DNA from 3 places in the Citrobacter sp. FDAARGOS_156 genome. Region 1 is predicted to be linked to each of the others. Evidence: predicted binding sites of a transcription regulator. Region 1 holds the regulator's gene; each other region holds the start of a gene.
What was found. Region 1 encodes Fur, which represses iron uptake genes when iron is present. Its sites were predicted from a motif close to ATAATAATGAGAACNACTATCAA; they were not measured.

Region 1 (6,260 bases):
GTAGTGCTGAGCGATACGTTTCCAGTATTCGATACCGGAACCACCCAGTGGATCAACGCCCAGCGTCAGACCCGCTTTCTGGATTGCCGCCATATCGACGATATCTGCCAGCCCTTCCACGAAGGGTTGAACCAGGTCTTGTTCTTTAACATGACCGGACGCCAGCGCGGCATCCAGCGGAATACGCTTCACGCCTTTCAGACCATCAGCCAACAGTGCATTAGCCCTGTCTTCTACGACTTTGGTGACGTTGGTATCTGCCGGGCCACCGTTTGGCGGGTTGTATTTAATTCCGCCGTCTTCTGGTGGGTTATGGGACGGCGTGATCACAATGCCGTCAGCCAGCGGACCGCCTTTTTTATTGTGGACCAGGATAGCATTCGACACGGCAGGGGTGGGCGTAAAGCCGTTGTTTTCCTGCACAATGACATCAACACCGTTCGCTGCCAGCACTTCCAGCACAGAGATGAAAGCCGGTTCAGACAACGCGTGGGTATCCTTGCCCACATAGCACGGGCCTGTAATCCCGTTTTTCGCACGTTCTTCGGCAATCGCCTGAGCGATAGCCAGAATATGCGGCTCATTAAAACTATGACGACCCGCACTACCGCGATGTCCGGACGTACCGAACTTAACGGCGTGCTCAGCGTTCCCTGCTGTTGGTTTCAGTACATAGTACTGTGCCGTCAGTTGGGCGACGTTAATCAAATCACTCTGTTGCGCAGGTTGACCTGCACGGTTGTGGATTGCCATTGCCTGGTCCTTCTAATGCAAGGATTAAATTGTTCCGCAAACCTTTTCAATCAACTCCGCGGGGAATTGCATTGACTGCATGATGTGTTCAACCATGCTGCATTTACGGCCGGTATTGGTATTGGTGATCACCCAATATGGCGTGCCTGGCACGTGTTTCGGTTTGGTTTGATTACCATTTTTCAGCAACGTCTGTTCATCCGCTGCAAAATAAACGCGCGTACGTCCGTGCAACGATTCCGTTGCTTCGGCGAACGCGTTGTTATCCAGTGAGTAAAGTGTAGACAGCACCAGCATAAAGCGATTCACTGCTTTTTTCTGTTCCGCATATTCATCGGAAAGCAGCAGTTCACGCATGGCGCGCACTTTGTCTTTCGTAGGGTTGACCGGCTTGGCTTCCACGACAGGTTGTACCGCGCGGACTTCTTTTACTACCGGAGTGACAGGCTGTGATGCGGCGGAAAACTTCAACATACGCCGTAAAATGTCGGATGCGCTCTCGCCAATATGCTTGGTGTGGCTGGCAATATAGCTATAGAGTTCATCATCAACTTCAATCGTTTTCATCTTAATCCAGTGCAATGTTTGGCTGAATACAAGTTGTCAGGACTTTACACGCTGTAGTGTAAAGGCAAATCCTAACAGCGGATAGCGTCAAGCCTGGTGACCAGCAAAACTCGGAGTAACCGTAGTTGTTGCAGCCATGTGGCAGAATGGTCAACATGATACCCTAACCCGTCAGTGTGAAAAAAAGAACTTTGCCATGAAATTGAATATCCGAGCGCAATCTGCGCAAAACCCGCACAATAATTCTCCCATCGTCCTGGTTCACGGCCTGTTTGGCAGTCTGGATAACCTCGGGATCCTGGCACGCGATCTCGTGGCCGATCACGACATCATCCAGGTTGATATGCGAAATCATGGTCTCTCCCCTCGTTCACCTGAGATGAATTATCCGGCCATGGCGCAAGATCTGCTGGATACGCTGGACGCTAGGCAGATTGAAAAAGCGATCTTTATTGGCCACTCGATGGGCGGTAAAGCCGTTATGGCGCTGACTGCGCTGGCTCCTGAACGTGTCGAACGGCTGGTCGCCATCGACATTGCTCCCGTTGACTACCATGTTCGCCGCCACGATGAGATTTTTGCGGCAATCAATGCCGTAACCGATGCACAAGCGTCCTCACGCCAGCAGGCGGCGAGCGTTATGCGTCAGCACCTGCAAGAGGAAGGTGTTATCCAGTTTCTGCTGAAATCCTTTGTTGACGGCGAGTGGCGCTTTAACGTTCCCGTATTGTGGGATCAATATCCTCATATCGTCGGTTGGGAGACCATTCCGGCGTGGGAACACCCGGCGCTGTTTATCCCCGGCGGTAATTCACCTTATGTGACCGAAGCATATCGCGAACAGCTACTGGCGCAATTCCCGCAGGCCCGCGCACACGTTATTGCCGGCGCAGGCCATTGGGTACATGCGGAAAAACCCGATGCGGTGCTGCGCGCCATCCGTCGTTATCTGAGCGAGCAGGTTAACTGATTAAAAACTCAGCGTCCGCGCGTGATTACGCGCGTGGGCGTTGGCGCGCCTCCCCTGCTGATGTATTATGGCGCGCTATCCATCCGGGCGGACGCCTGGCTGATTGTTTCCCCGAAGTCACCAAGATCATGGCCAAAGAACAAACGGACCGTACGACATTAGATCTGTTCGCGCAGGAGCGTCGCCCGGGACGACCCAAAACTAATCCGCTCTCGCGTGATGAACAGTTACGTATTAACAAACGTAATCAGCTTAAACGCGACAAAGTTCGCGGGCTTAAGCGTGTCGAACTGAAACTGAACGCCGATGCCGTTGACGCTCTGAACGAGCTGGCCGAGGCACGCAACATGAGTCGCAGTGAACTCATCGAAGAGATGCTGATGAACCAACTCACCGCATTGCGCGGTCAGGCTTAGTCTGAATTTCTGCTCTAAATCATAAATCGTGTAGCACAGAGTGCAGTCCTGCGTGTTTGCTGTTTCCGCATGCCTGACTGTTCTGCTATGATTGCCCTTATCCGTGGGCAATGCGCCACCACCATTTCAATAAGTTTCAAGAGGTTATTTTACTCATGGCAATCACTGGCATCTTTTTCGGCAGCGACACCGGTAATACCGAAAATATCGCAAAAATGATTCAAAAACAGCTTGGTAAAGACGTTGCCGATGTACATGACATTGCAAAAAGCAGCAAAGAAGACCTGGAAGGGTATGACATTCTGCTGCTCGGCATCCCAACCTGGTACTACGGTGAAGCGCAGTGCGACTGGGACGACTTCTTCCCTACTCTCGAAGACATTGATTTTAACGGTAAACTGGTGGCATTGTTCGGCTGTGGCGACCAGGAAGATTACGCAGAATATTTCTGTGATGCGTTAGGCACCATCCGTGACATCATTGAGCCGCGCGGCGCCACCATCGTCGGCCACTGGCCAACGGCGGGTTACCATTTTGAAGCGTCTAAAGGTCTGGCAGATGACGACCACTTTGTCGGTCTGGCTATCGATGAAGATCGCCAGCCGGAACTGACCGCTGAACGCGTAGAAAAATGGGTTAAGCAGATCTCTGAAGAGCTGCACCTCGACGAAATCATCAATGCCTGATTTCGTGCGGCGTAGATATTCATCTGCGCCGCATCAATAGATAGAACCAATCAAAATAATTGCTACAAATTTGTAACTTTTTCGCCTGACCCTGTACAATGGCTGGATGCCAATCGGGTATTGCACAGTGTGTTTGTTGGTGATACCACGTTTTGATTAACAATATTTGCCAGAGACTTGCAGTTTTCATTTAGGCATGGCAGTTCTATAATGATACGCATTATCTCAAGTGCAATTTCTGTCACTTCTGTTAATGAAGTGAACCGTTTAGCTACAGGACAGATTCCGCATGACTGACAACAATACCGCATTAAAGAAGGCTGGCCTGAAAGTAACGCTTCCTCGTTTAAAGATTCTGGAAGTTCTTCAGGAACCGGATAACCATCACGTCAGTGCGGAAGACTTATACAAACGCCTGATCGACATGGGTGAAGAAATTGGTCTGGCGACCGTGTATCGCGTGCTGAACCAGTTTGATGATGCCGGTATCGTGACCCGCCATAATTTTGAAGGTGGTAAATCCGTCTTCGAACTGACTCAACAGCATCATCACGATCACCTGATTTGCCTTGACTGCGGCAAAGTGGTCGAGTTCAGCGATGACTCCATCGAAGCGCGTCAACGTGAGATTGCGGCTAAACATGGCATTCGTTTAACTAACCATAGCCTCTATCTGTACGGTCACTGCGCTGAAGGCGATTGCCGCGAAGATGAGCACGCGCACGACGGCAAGTAATGTAATGCTCTCTGAAAAGCCAACCATCCGGTTGGCTTTTTTTATGCGCGTTATCAGCGTGTTTCCCCTTCCCTCCACTCTTGTGTTGCTTTAATGTAAAAAGCAATTGTCCCTTCCGGAGAGTCGAAATGGAACTTCGCCAGCTACGTTATTTTGTGCGCATTGTAGAAACCGGCAGCATGGGTAGCGCGGCGCTCGACCTCAGTATCGGTGTTTCGGCGCTCAGCCAGCAAATGACCCGCCTGGAAAACGAACTCGCCATACGTCTGCTGCAACGTACCTCGCGTGGCGTGACGCCCACCAGCGCTGGACTGGCATTTTACGCCCAGGCACAGCTGGCGCTCCGTCACGCAGACGATGCGATCCTCGCCGCACGGGAGGCCAGACTTTCCGGGCACGTCAGCGTCGGCATGGCCCCCAGTACTGCTTCCGTTCTTGGGATGCCTTTCATCAACGCCATGCGGGAAAGCTATAGTGATGTCCGCCTGCATGTGGTGGAAAGCCTCTCTGGTAACCTGGAACGAATGATTAATACCCGCCAGATTGATCTGGCGGTGGTATTTCAAAAAGAAAAGATCCTGCGCTGGAGCGCCAGACCGATTCTCGAAGAACGGCTATTTTTAATTGGTACTCATGCCCTACTGGCTGATATTACCGATGACAATATTGCTCCAGCCCAATTGGCACGTATTCCATTGATAATGCCAAGCCCAGGACATGGTCTGCGCGGCAGACTGGATGCTATCAGCCAGGAGCATGCGCTGAACATTGAGATCGCGACAGAAATTGACGGCCTGACGCTACTGATGCACGCCGTTCGCAGCGGAATCGGTGCAACACTTCAGCCCGGTGCGGCAATTTCCCATCTCGATAAAGAGACATTAAGAGTGATTGGCATCCATAATCCCATACTTAGCCGCCCCAACTTTTTGGTCAGCCTTTCTGACGATGAACTCACCCCAGCAGGTCTCGCTGCCCGTGTGGTACTAGCCAAAGTGATGCATCAACTGGTGGAATCTGGACACTGGCCAGGTGCGATCCTTTACAATAATTAAAGGGCTGTTTAGCATCGCGTCATAGCGTCCACACAACTTACTCGTATACATTTTAATTACAAACTTAACAATTGGTTAAGTGGTAATGGAGTATGCGATGGTTGATGTTCTGGTGATTGGCGGCGGCAATGCTGCACTATGTGCCGCCTTAACCGCCCGGGAGCAAGGCGCTTCGGTACTGTTGCTTGAGGCAGCCCCGCGTGAATGGCGCGGAGGAAACTCCCAACACACGCGTAATTTACGCTGTATGCATGATGCGCCACAGGATGTACTGGTGGAGAGCTATCCAGAAGAGGAGTATTGGCAAGATCTGCTGCGCGTAACGGAAGGAAATACCAACGAAGCCCTGGCACGTCTGGTGATCCGTACCTCATCACAGTGTCGCGACTGGATGCGCCAGCACGGCGTCAATTTTCAACCTCCACTCTCAGGCGCTCTACACGTGGCGCGAACCAATGCCTTTTTTATGGGCGGCGGGAAAGCCCTGGTGAATGCCTATTATCGCAGCGCAGAAAAGTTAGGCGTGCAAATCCGCTATAACACCCCGGTACAGGCGCTTGAATTGCACAACGGCGAGTTCGTAGCGGCGCTGGCTGGTGCAGAGCGCATTCCGGCAAAGACCTGCGTGCTTGCCGCTGGCGGGTTTGAATCTAACCGCGAATGGCTGCGAGAAGCCTGGGGTGAGAACGCCCGCGGTGAATGGCCTGCGGATAACTTCCTCATTCGTGGCACGCGCTTTAATCAGGGCGTACTGCTCAAATTTATGATCGATGCCGGCGCGGACATCATCGGCGACCCCTCCCAGTCACACTGCGTGGCGATTGATGCCCGGGCCCCCTTATATGACGGCGGGATTTGCACCCGCGTGGACTGTGTTTCGCTTGGCATCGTAGTGAACCGCGATGCAGAACGATTTTATGATGAAGGCGAGGATTTCTGGCCCAAACGTTATGCCATCTGGGGACGTCTGGTCGCCCACCAGCCCGGGCAAATTGGTTACTCCATTATCGACAGTAAAGCCATCGGTCACTTCATGCCCCCGGTTTTTCCAGGCGCACAGGCCACTACGTTAGCAGA
Region 2 (6,260 bases), 490 kb from region 1:
AATGCGGTAAAACAGTTGCACAGCTATGGTTATAAAGGGCTGACCAATGAAGCGCTGAACGTCACACTGGTGGAAGCCGGTGAACGTATTTTGCCAGCGTTGCCGCCGCGTATTTCCAGCGCCGCGCATAACGAGTTAACCAAGCTGGGCGTACGTGTACTGACTCAGACGATGGTCACCAGCGCTGACGAAGGTGGGTTGCATACCAAAGATGGCGAGTACATCAAAGCTGATCTGATGGTGTGGGCAGCAGGTATCAAAGCGCCAGACTTTATGAAAGAAATTGGTGGTCTGGAAACCAACCGTATCAACCAGCTGGTGGTTGAACCAACCCTGCAGACGTCGCGTGATCCGGACATCTATGCGATTGGTGACTGTGCTTCCTGCGCGCGTCCGGAAGGGGGTTTTGTGCCGCCGCGTGCCCAGGCTGCGCACCAGATGGCATCCTGCGCGATGAACAACATTCTGGCGCAGATGAACGGTAAACCGCTAAAAGCGTATCAGTATAAAGATCACGGTTCTCTGGTTTCTCTCTCCAACTTCTCTACCGTGGGCAGTCTGATGGGCAACCTGACGCGTGGCTCAATGATGGTGGAAGGGCGTATTGCACGCTTTGTCTACATTTCACTGTACCGTATGCACCAGATTGCGCTGCATGGTTACTTCAAAACCGGCCTGATGATGTTGGTTGGCAGCATTAACCGGGTGATTCGTCCGCGTCTTAAACTGCACTAATACTGGCTTATAATGCCGGATGGAATGCTTCATCCGGCACTTTCTTTCAGAGTTCTCTGAATCATGCTGCTTTACCCCCTTTCTCCGCGATTTTCATCCGTAATCTGATTGGCATTATTTACCTTCTGTTGCAAAGTTGTTGCTAATAGCAAAAAAGGAGGAAGTCCCGTGAATAAATCAATGTTGGCGGGTATAGGGATTGGCGTAGCTGCTGCGCTGGGTGTTGCAGCGGTGGCCAGTCTAAACGTTTTTGAGCGTGGCCCACAGTTTGCACAAGTCGTCTCTGCAACACCGATTAAAGAAACGGTAAAAACACCGCGCCAGGAATGTCGTAACGTAACGGTTACTCACCGTAAACCTGTACAGGATGAAAACCGTATTGCCGGTTCCGTGCTGGGCGCGGTTGCCGGGGGCGTAATTGGTCATCAGTTTGGTGGTGGCCGCGGCAAAGACATTGCGACCGTTGCCGGTGCGTTAGGTGGTGGTTATGCAGGTAACCAGATTCAGGGGTCAATGCAGGAAAACGATACGTACACAACCACACAACAACGTTGTAAAACAGTGTATGACAAATCAGAAAAAATGCTGGGCTACGACGTAACGTATAAAATTGGCGATCAGCAGGGCAAAATCCGCATGGATAAAGATCCCGGTACGCAAATTCCGCTGGATAACAACGGCCAGTTGGTTCTGAATAACAAGGCGTAAAATAGCGTTATCATGAATATTAGCCCCCCATCGCTCAGGCTGGGGGGCTTTTTTTATCAGAAGGTTAAGGCATAGTTCAAACCAAAGGTGCGACCCCGACCTTTGTATTCATACAAGGATGGACTGCCATAAGTCGGGCTGTAGAGTAACGGTGCACGCTGTCCCCAGAGGGTGGTGTACTCTTCATTCAGCAGATTCTCAACGCTAAAGGTCAGTTTACCCAGCGGGAGCTGATAGCTGCCGATAAAGTCCATCGTATTGTACCCATCCAGCTTGTTGCCACTGGCGTCGCTCAGGTCAAATGTCTGCTGGCTCTGTACTCGCAGAGACCACGGTTCTGGCGCCCAGCCAACCCATGCGGTTGCTTTAGATGGCGAAGCCAGAGTGACATCCCATTTTTGCCATTTACCGTTTTGCTTCACTTCCGATTTAATGATGTTGAAGTTACTTCCCAGACTCCAGTCTGTATCAGCAATGAAATAATCCACCGCGCCTTCAAGGCCATAAATCCGGCGATCGTCGGGTTGTACGTTAATGGTCATATCGTTGCGGTTAACGACGATCGATTTATCAGACGTGGAATAGTAAGCGGCGAGCTGTGTACGCAGGTTATCGCCGGTGTAGCGCCACCCCAGTTCGTAAGAGTTAACTTTAATGCCTTCCAGACGTGAATCCGCTACGTTAACACTGCGCTGGAGCTGATAATGATCGCCAACCAGCGAGTAGGTACCGTTGCCGTAGTATTTTCCGGGGTCGGGAAGTTCCACACCTTGAGAGAAGTTGAACCAGGTCTGCTGGCGATCGGTCAGGTGTGCGAGGATGCCCGCATTAAACAGGAAGTTATCATAGTCTGCTTTGCCACCCGGGATACTATCAGCAGAGTTCGCCAGACCCGTTGCGATGCCTTGTTGTTGCGTATAGCCGACAAAATCATCAACGCGGTTTTCAGTCCACTGGTAGCGGATACCACCGCTGAGCGTAAAGATGTCATTAATGTCGTAGCTGTTTTGCAGGAAAGGCGCGAAGTTGGTGATGCTGTAACCGGGATAGCGCCCGGTGGTGTAGGCCGTTCGGTTATCCATACCGCCAGAGGGGAGGGAATAAGCCAGATCGAAGAATTCTTGATTGGAATCGAATGTTTCGTGATCGGCGTCGATACCCCATGTCAGTTCCCAGTTTTCCATCAGCTGGCTGTTGAGGGTGATTTTGGCACCAAACTGGTCAGTATCCTGCTGTGATGCGGAGAAACTGGTGACCTTACCTTTGCTCAGCGTAGGGAAGGGATAGAATTTAAGTGATTCGTCACGGTAATAGATCTGGCTGACCAGATTCTGGCCGAAGAAATTGGCATCGGAATATTGCAGACTGATCAGATGTCGTTCCGTGCCGGGGATACGGTCGGAATTGAGACCGCTGCTGGTATGAGCATTGCCGGTTCCCGTCACGGCAGACATGTTCTTGCCGAGATCCAGTCCGTAGTCGTCATCTCCCTGGCTTTTGTAGTACTGCGTAACCAGCTGCAGCTGGCGGTTGTCATCAAGCTCAATCGTCCCGGTACCCATCAGATCCAGGCGATCGGAATGCTGCAGACCGGTTTGGGTATTATCGAGCATTAAGGCGTCGTGGTTGGCATCATACCACCCCCCAAACCGTTGATAAGCGACAGACATGCGTCCGGATGCGCGGTCGGTTCCTCCGCTCACTGCGGCGGCAACACGCTCGTCATGATCGTTACTGTTGTTGAAACCGCTTTTGCTGCCCAGTTCGAGTTCAACTTCACGCTCAGACTGACCTTTTTTGGTGACGATGTTGATCAAACCACCGGTACTTCCGCCGCCATACAGTGATGTTGCCCCGGAGATAACTTCAATGTGTGCAATATTAAACGGATCAATGGAGTCGAGCTGGCGGCTGTCGGTGCGGGAAGAGTTGAGACGAACACCGTCAATAAGCACAACGATGGCGCGACCACGCATGTTCATCCCGTAGTTGGTCCGTCCCTGGCTGCTAACGTCGATTCCGGGGATCAACTGAGCCAGAACATCTTTAAACTCTTTCCCCCCCTGAACCTGCTGTTCAATCTCTCTGCCTTCGATAACCCATGTCGTTTGCGCCATTTCTGCCACGGTGCGTTGGCTCCGGTTGGCGCTGACGATGAGATCTTCTTCTTCTGCCGCCATTGCCGGTAGGGTTAAAGACAGTAACAGAGGATTGAGCACCCAGAGATGCTTATTCATTTGTATTCCTTATAAAATTTGTTGGCCTGTTTTTATTTTTACGGCATGGAAACCGATCGTTACATTATGAAACGGGTATTAAAACAAATGCGAATATTGCTGATAATGATTGACATTATCAATGTATTTTACAAAATAAATGCATTAACCCAATGAAAACAATAAAGAATGTAGGGGTTAAAATGTGCCGTTTCCACCAGGAGCAGCGTAAGCTCCCGGTGATGACATTAAGACGTGGGTAGTGTGGGGATGGTTAATCTTTAATCAGTTCAGGCCACAATCGTAATGTGGTGTGCGCGATCTGCATCAGTTTTTCGAACGAGGCTCCTTCGCGGGCGCTGATCGACATACCCTGCAAAATACAGTTCAGATATTCAGCCAACTTTTGTACATCGCAGTGTGCTGGTATTTCACCCTTTTCCTGTCGTTGATGCAGAAACTGAGCCAGCGTCTGTTCCTGCATGGCGTGACGGGATTTAACCGTGTGCGCAATGTCCCGGGAGGAGGCGGCCAGCGTAGCGGATGTGTTAATCATGAAACATCCCGCAGGCGTGTCTTTACTGGTGAAGCAGGTCGCTATGGCGGTGAAATAGTCCTCAAGTGCAGATTCGAGGCTTTTTTCTTCACAAAACAGTTGGGCTTCGTGTTTTGCCGCGAAGCGACTGATATAGCGGTCCAGCACGGCACGAAACAGTCCTTCCTTATTGGTAAATTCTGCATACAGCGTAGGCGCTTTTGCCCCGGTTGCTTCTACGAGATCGGCGAGCGATGTCGCTTCATATCCGTGCTGCCAGAAGAGTGTCATGGCCTTATCAAGCGCGGCTTCCCTGTCGAACACTTTTGGTCGGCCACGGCTTTTTTTTGCACAACCTGTCGTTTCAGTTGTCATGGTGCCGTTGTACCTGGTTGGGTTTATTGAATAACCATTATAAAAATAATCGCGCAGACACTCCAGTGCATTCAAGATAAAAATAATTCAATGCTATTGATATGAAAAATAAGACCTTTGTACTTTAAATAACAATCGTTATAAAAAAATGTTGACGTGTGACCTGGATCACATCTATGATTTATCTATCGATCGTTAAGTTAATCGCTTACGGCACACATTCATCTGCTAAAGGTCACTATCATGAAAAACGTAAAAACTCTTTTTGTCGCTGCTGTCCTGAGCTCACTTTCATTTGCAAGCTTTGCCGCTGTTGAAGTTCAGGCTACACCTGCAGGCCAACAGAAAGTCGGTATTATCTCCGCCAACGCCGGGACTAATTTAGGTTCTCTGGAAGATCAACTGGCACAGAAAGCAGATGAAATGGGGGCGAAGTCATTCCGTATTACTTCTGTTACCGGTCCTAACACCCTTCACGGGACTGCAGTTATCTATAAATAAGTTGTAAGCCCTCGCAATGCCACTGCGAATTCAATAAAAAACCCCGCGGGAACAAACCGGCGGGGTTTTTTTATAACCTGAATTTACAGCGTTTGTGCAGGAGCATCGTGATGGCGTGTCACGTCTACAGGCATGCCTGAACGTAGCTCCATTGCATGCTCCATCACAGCTGCGTCTGTTTGTGCCGCATTTTTAAAGTTCTGCATTGATGAATTCAACACGATTGGCAGTAACTGCGGGTCGTCATTAATCTTTTCTGACAGCGGTTGGTGTACTTCAACCAGGCGCATACCGTTAGGTTCAACGGAGGCTTTAATCGGCGTGTTGATGATGTTCACTTTGGTTCCCGGCGTAACCTGACGGAATAAGGTTTCAATATCACCGTCACGCAGGCGAATACACCCGGAACTAACACGCATACCGATGCCAAAATCCGCGTTGGTTCCATGCAGCAAATACACACCGCCGTAAGCCGCTAAGCGGATTGCATGATGGCCCATCGGGTTATCCGGCCCGGCAGGTACTACGGCAGGGAGGTCGATACCATTGGCTTTATACCGTGCTCGGATATTCGCTGTTGGTGTCCAGGTGGGGTTGGCGCGTTTATCCGAAATGGTGGTTACCATTGTCGGGGTTAGCGTGTCACCGCCTAACTGGCCAATGCCAATGGGATACACGGTCACCGATTTTGTCCCTGGCTGGTAATAGTAAAGACGCAGTTCGGCGAGGTTAATGACAATCCCTTCGCGTGGGGCATCCGGTAGCAGAGTTTGCAATGGGATGGTTAAAACACTGCCCGGGCGAGGTACGTATGGATCGACGCCGGGGTTAGCCTGCAGCAGCGCTAAAAAGCCGACGTTGTATTTTTTCGCAATGGCTTCCAGCGATCCGCCGTTGTTTTCGACAACGTGAGTGGCATTTTCGCCCACCAGTTTGCTGCCCGGCGGCGGGAGCGGCCAGGTATTCGCTTGAGCCGGGAGCGCTAATGCGACGGTCGCCGCGAGCGTAAAAAGCGTTAGCCAGCGAGAGAGTCGTTTATTGTTTAACATCACCTAAATCCATTGTTTTTACGTGGTTTTTATTATGTAAAAGTAAACAGGAATTATGGCGGTTTGCTGTGTCGGGAAGTGCAGGGAAGTGCAAAGAGTTTGTAAATTCATCGGCCGGGCAAGCACCGTGCTCACCCGGCC
Region 3 (6,260 bases), 1.9 Mb from region 1:
AGCGTAAAATTCTGCCGGATCCGAAGTTCGGATCAGAACTGCTGGCTAAATTTGTAAATATCCTGATGGTAGATGGTAAAAAATCTACTGCCGAAACTATCGTATACAGCGCGCTGGAGACCCTGGCTCAGCGTTCTGGTAAAAACGAACTGGAAGCTTTCGAAGTAGCTCTCGAAAACGTGCGCCCGACTGTCGAAGTTAAGTCTCGCCGCGTTGGTGGTTCTACTTATCAGGTACCAGTTGAAGTCCGTCCGGTCCGTCGTAATGCTCTGGCAATGCGTTGGATCGTTGAAGCTGCTCGTAAACGCGGTGATAAATCCATGGCTCTGCGCCTGGCGAACGAACTTTCTGATGCTGCAGAAAACAAAGGTACTGCAGTTAAGAAACGTGAAGACGTTCACCGTATGGCAGAAGCCAACAAGGCGTTCGCACACTACCGTTGGTAATCCCTTCGGAGTTTTAGTCACCAGGCGGGCGCTTCTAGTAAGCAGCCCGCTTTGGGCTACTTAAATTGAACGCCTAAAAGATAAACGAGGAATCAAATGGCTCGTACAACACCCATCGCGCGCTACCGTAACATCGGTATCAGTGCGCACATCGACGCCGGTAAAACCACTACTACCGAACGTATTCTGTTCTACACCGGTGTAAACCATAAAATCGGTGAAGTTCATGACGGCGCAGCCACCATGGACTGGATGGAGCAGGAGCAGGAGCGTGGTATTACTATCACCTCCGCAGCGACTACTGCATTCTGGTCTGGTATGGCTAAGCAGTACGAACCGCATCGCGTAAACATCATCGACACCCCGGGGCACGTTGACTTCACAATCGAAGTAGAACGTTCCATGCGTGTGCTTGATGGTGCAGTAATGGTTTACTGCGCAGTTGGTGGTGTTCAGCCTCAGTCTGAAACCGTATGGCGTCAGGCAAACAAATATAAAGTTCCGCGCATTGCGTTCGTTAACAAAATGGACCGTATGGGTGCGAACTTCCTGAAAGTTGTTGGTCAGATCAAAACCCGTCTGGGCGCGAACCCTGTTCCGCTGCAGCTGGCAATTGGCGCTGAAGAAGCGTTCACCGGTGTTGTTGACCTGGTGAAAATGAAAGCCATCAACTGGAACGAAGAAGATGCAGGCGTAACCTTCACTTATGAAGATATCCCGGCTGACATGCAGGAACTGGCTGAAGAATGGCACCAGAACCTGATCGAGTCCGCTGCGGAAGCTTCAGAAGAGCTGATGGAGAAATACCTGGGTGGTGAAGAACTGACTGAAGAAGAGATCAAAAAAGCTCTGCGTCAGCGTGTTCTGAACAACGAAATCATCCTGGTAACCTGTGGTTCTGCGTTCAAGAACAAAGGTGTTCAGGCGATGCTGGATGCGGTAATTGATTACCTGCCATCCCCAGTCGACGTACCTGCGATCAACGGTATTCTGGACGACGGTAAAGATACTCCTGCTGAGCGTCATGCTAGCGATGACGAGCCGTTTGCTGCTCTGGCATTCAAAATCGCTACCGACCCGTTCGTGGGTAACCTGACCTTCTTCCGCGTGTACTCTGGTGTGGTTAACTCCGGTGACACCATCCTGAACTCCGTGAAAACTGCACGTGAACGTTTCGGCCGTATCGTACAGATGCACGCTAACAAACGTGAAGAGATCAAAGAAGTTCGCGCGGGCGATATCGCTGCTGCTATCGGTCTGAAAGACGTGACCACTGGTGACACTCTGTGTGACCCGGATCACCCGATCATTCTGGAACGTATGGAATTCCCTGAGCCGGTAATTTCCATCGCGGTAGAACCGAAAACCAAAGCTGACCAGGAAAAAATGGGTCTGGCTCTGGGCCGTCTGGCTAAAGAAGACCCGTCATTCCGCGTATGGACTGACGAAGAATCTAACCAGACCATTATCGCTGGTATGGGTGAGCTGCACCTCGACATCATCGTTGACCGTATGAAGCGTGAATTCAACGTTGAAGCGAACGTCGGTAAACCTCAGGTTGCTTACCGTGAAGCGATTCGCGCGAAAGTTACCGATATCGAAGGTAAACACGCTAAGCAGTCTGGTGGTCGCGGTCAGTACGGTCATGTTGTTATCGACATGTACCCGCTGGAGCCGGGTTCAAACCCGAAAGGCTACGAGTTCATCAACGACATCAAAGGTGGTGTAATTCCTGGCGAATACATCCCGGCCGTTGATAAAGGCATCCAGGAACAGCTGAAATCTGGCCCGCTGGCTGGTTACCCGGTTGTTGATCTGGGCGTGCGTCTGCACTTCGGTTCTTACCATGACGTTGACTCCTCTGAGCTGGCGTTTAAACTGGCCGCTTCTATCGCCTTCAAAGATGGCTTTAAGAAAGCGAAACCAGTTCTGCTTGAGCCTATCATGAAGGTTGAAGTAGAGACTCCGGAAGAGAACACCGGTGACGTAATCGGTGACTTGAGCCGCCGTCGTGGTATGCTTCGTGGTCAGGAATCCAACGTCACTGGCGTTGTTATCCATGCTGAAGTTCCGCTGTCTGAAATGTTCGGATATGCAACCCAGCTGCGTTCTCTGACCAAAGGCCGTGCTTCTTACTCCATGGAGTTCCTGAAGTACGACGATGCGCCGAACAACGTTGCTCAGGCCGTTATTGAAGCCCGTGGTAAATAATCCACAGGATTAAAACCTAAGTCCCGTGCTCTCTCCATAGGGGAGAGCACTATAGTAAGGAATATAGCCGTGTCTAAAGAAAAATTTGAACGTACAAAACCGCACGTTAACGTCGGCACCATCGGCCACGTTGACCACGGTAAAACTACCCTGACCGCTGCAATCACTACCGTACTGGCTAAAACCTACGGCGGTGCTGCTCGTGCATTCGACCAGATCGATAACGCGCCGGAAGAAAAAGCTCGTGGTATCACCATCAACACTTCTCACGTTGAATATGACACCCCGACTCGCCACTACGCACACGTAGACTGCCCGGGCCACGCCGACTATGTTAAAAACATGATCACCGGTGCTGCGCAGATGGACGGCGCGATCCTGGTTGTTGCTGCGACTGACGGCCCGATGCCGCAGACTCGTGAGCACATCCTGCTGGGTCGTCAGGTAGGCGTTCCGTACATCATCGTGTTCCTGAACAAATGCGACATGGTTGATGACGAAGAGCTGCTGGAACTGGTAGAAATGGAAGTTCGTGAACTTCTGTCTCAGTACGATTTCCCGGGCGACGACACTCCGATCGTTCGTGGTTCTGCTCTGAAAGCGCTGGAAGGCGAAGCAGAGTGGGAAGCGAAAATCATCGAACTGGCTGGCTTCCTGGATTCTTACATCCCGGAACCAGAACGTGCTATCGATAAGCCGTTCCTGCTGCCAATCGAAGACGTATTCTCCATCTCCGGTCGTGGTACCGTTGTTACCGGTCGTGTAGAACGCGGTATCATCAAAGTTGGTGAAGAAGTTGAAATCGTTGGTATCAAAGAGACTGCCAAGTCTACCTGTACCGGCGTTGAAATGTTCCGCAAACTGCTGGACGAAGGCCGTGCTGGTGAGAACGTTGGTGTTCTGCTGCGTGGTATCAAACGTGAAGAAATCGAACGTGGTCAGGTACTGGCTAAGCCGGGCTCTATCAAGCCGCACACCAAGTTCGAATCTGAAGTGTACATTCTGTCCAAAGACGAAGGCGGCCGTCATACTCCGTTCTTCAAAGGCTACCGTCCGCAGTTCTACTTCCGTACTACTGACGTGACGGGTACCATCGAACTGCCGGAAGGCGTAGAGATGGTAATGCCGGGCGACAACATCAAAATGGTTGTTACCCTGATCCACCCGATCGCGATGGATGACGGTCTGCGTTTCGCAATCCGTGAAGGCGGCCGTACTGTAGGTGCGGGCGTTGTTGCTAAAGTAATGAGCTAATTATTGATTAATTGGCTTTGAGCTTAAAAAGGGCGCTTAGGCGCCCTTTTTGCTGCCTGCAATTTAGTAGCTGTCATATTTATTCGCATTTTTTATTCATTCTCCCGCCGCGTAAATAGCGTTGTGCTATTGTAATCATAACTATTCTCATTTACACTTTGCGCAGAAATTGAACGGGAGCGATCATGTACGTTTGTTTGTGTAATGCGATAAGTGATAAAAAAATTCGTCAGGCTGTTCGCCAGTTTCATCCTCAGTCCTTTCAGCAATTACGTAAGTTTATTCCTGTTGGAAATCAGTGCGGTAAGTGCATTCGTGCTGCGCGTGAAGTCATGCAGGATGAATTAACTCAAATGCCAGAATTTAAAGAGATCGCCTAAGTCACACTCTTTTTTTTGACATCCCTGTAGCCCCATCTACGCTCTAAGAGTGGAAGCGGAGGGACTATAAAATGAAAGGTGATGTTAAAATCATAAATTATCTCAATAAACTATTGGGAAATGAGCTTGTCGCAATCAACCAGTATTTTCTCCATGCCCGTATGTTTAAAAACTGGGGACTGACTCGCCTCAATGATGTTGAGTACCATGAATCAATAGATGAGATGAAACACGCTGATAAATATATTGAGCGTATTTTATTCTTAGAAGGTCTCCCAAACTTACAAGATCTAGGTAAGTTGGGGATTGGTGAAGATGTTGAAGAGATGCTGCAATCCGATCTTCGACTCGAGCTTGATGGTGCGAAAGATTTACGCGAAGCCATTGCTTACGCCGATAGCGTTCATGACTATGTTAGTCGGGACATGATGATTGAGATCCTGACCGAAGAAGAAGGGCATATCGATTGGCTCGAAACGGAGTTGGATCTGATTGGAAAACTTGGATTGCAAAACTATCTGCAATCGCAAATTAAGGTCAGCGACTAACCGCCCTGTATCAGATTTAGCCAGCCAACAACAAAACCCGCAGCCGCCAGATATGGCCCAAAAGGCAGCGGGTTTTTTAGTTTCTTTTTTCCATGCGTTATAAATGCTACACCTGTAATGCAGCAAGCCAGCCCGGCGGCAAGTAAGATCAACAGAGGTAATGAGTCCCATCGATGCCACGCGCCAAGTGCGGCGAGAAATTTTACGTCTCCATAGCCTAATCCTTCTTGATGCCATGCCAGGCGGTATCCCCAATAGAACAGAGAAAATACACCATACCCTGCAATGGCTCCCCAAAGTGCATCGGACAACTGTGTGGGGTTGCAACATTGATGAAAAAGAAGACCACTCCAGAGAAGAGGGCAGGTGAATTTGTCGGGCAATAGGCCAGTACGCAAATCCTGAACCCCAAGCAGTCCGGATAGAGAGATATAAATCAGCAAAAAGGGAAGTTCAGTATTCATGCCTCAATCCGGTGCGAGAAAGAGCTAACTATCAGGTAAGTAGCGCTAACTGCACAACGCCCGAATATCCATTTTGCTGGCGTCTTTCCAGGGAATTTGCGTCGCGTAAAAGCGTATACAATCAGAGTGGGATAGCACTCGCATCTGCGTAAGAGTGATTAATTTCTACGCGGCACTTGCTTAAGGCTGAGATTTACGTATAATGCGCGGGCTTGTCTAATATTGACAGCGGTTCGATATGAGCCACCGGTAATGCGAAAGCAATACCAGACAATGTTCCCAATCGGGGAACTCTGTAAGAACGGTTACACTCTCCCATCAATCGTAATGGGTTTGAGGAGTAACTATTTCGTCTATAAAATAATTGGAGCTCTGGTCTCATGCAGAACCAAAGAATCCGTATCCGTTTGAAAGCGTTTGATCATCGTCTGATCGATCAATCAACCGCGGAAATCGTCGAGACTGCCAAGCGCACTGGTGCGCAGGTTCGTGGTCCGATCCCGCTGCCGACCCGCAAAGAGCGTTTCACCGTTCTGATCTCCCCGCACGTCAACAAAGACGCGCGTGATCAGTACGAGATCCGTACTCACAAGCGTCTGGTTGACATCGTTGAGCCAACTGAAAAAACCGTTGATGCTCTGATGCGTCTGGACCTGGCTGCCGGTGTAGACGTGCAGATCAGCCTGGGTTAATCAGGTCATCGAGCGATTGAGAGGTTGATACAATGATTGGTTTAGTCGGTAAAAAAGTGGGTATGACCCGCATCTTCACTGAAGATGGCGTATCTATCCCAGTAACCGTTATCGAAGTTGAAGCAAACCGCGTTACTCAGGTTAAAGATCTGGCTAACGATGGCTATCGCGCTGTTCAGGTTACCACCGGTGCTAAAAAAGCTAACCGCGTAACTAAGCCGGAAGCTGGCCACTTTGCTAAAGCTGGCGTAGAAGCTGGCCGCGG

Region 2: a site for Fur is predicted at 3,780-3,802, ahead of AL515_RS10745 (TonB-dependent siderophore receptor). Genes of this name have one in related genera too.
Region 3: a site for Fur is predicted at 4,040-4,062, ahead of bfd (bacterioferritin-associated ferredoxin). Genes of this name have one in related genera too.

What each region holds. Positions count from the first base shown of each region.
Region 1 covers NZ_CP014030.2:1,731,886-1,738,145, reverse strand. Annotated here, with positions in the region: gene pgm (phosphoglucomutase (alpha-D-glucose-1,6-bisphosphate-dependent)) at 1-753, opposite strand, end outside; gene seqA (replication initiation negative regulator SeqA) at 778-1,320, opposite strand; gene ybfF (esterase) at 1,517-2,290, shown strand; gene ybfE (LexA regulated protein) at 2,419-2,706, shown strand; gene fldA (flavodoxin FldA) at 2,862-3,392, shown strand; gene AL515_RS08410 (ryhB-regulated fur leader peptide) at 3,603-3,689, shown strand; gene fur (ferric iron uptake transcriptional regulator) at 3,682-4,128, shown strand; gene tcuR (tricarballylate utilization LysR family transcriptional regulator TcuR) at 4,257-5,183, shown strand; gene tcuA (FAD-dependent tricarballylate dehydrogenase TcuA) at 5,281-6,260, shown strand, end outside.
Region 2 covers NZ_CP014030.2:2,224,270-2,230,529, forward strand. Annotated here, with positions in the region: gene ndh (NADH-quinone dehydrogenase) at 1-735, shown strand, start outside; gene AL515_RS10740 (glycine zipper 2TM domain-containing protein) at 904-1,443, shown strand; gene AL515_RS10745 (TonB-dependent siderophore receptor) at 1,500-3,680, opposite strand; gene comR (TetR family copper-responsive transcriptional repressor ComR) at 3,934-4,569, opposite strand; gene bhsA (multiple stress resistance protein BhsA) at 4,813-5,070, shown strand; gene ldtC (L,D-transpeptidase LdtC) at 5,154-6,119, opposite strand.
Region 3 covers NZ_CP014030.2:4,555,941-4,562,200, reverse strand. Annotated here, with positions in the region: gene rpsG (30S ribosomal protein S7) at 1-446, shown strand, start outside; gene fusA (elongation factor G) at 543-2,657, shown strand; gene tuf (elongation factor Tu) at 2,727-3,911, shown strand; gene bfd (bacterioferritin-associated ferredoxin) at 4,097-4,291, shown strand; gene bfr (bacterioferritin) at 4,363-4,839, shown strand; gene AL515_RS22575 (prepilin peptidase) at 4,836-5,303, opposite strand; gene rpsJ (30S ribosomal protein S10) at 5,684-5,995, shown strand; gene rplC (50S ribosomal protein L3) at 6,028-6,260, shown strand, end outside.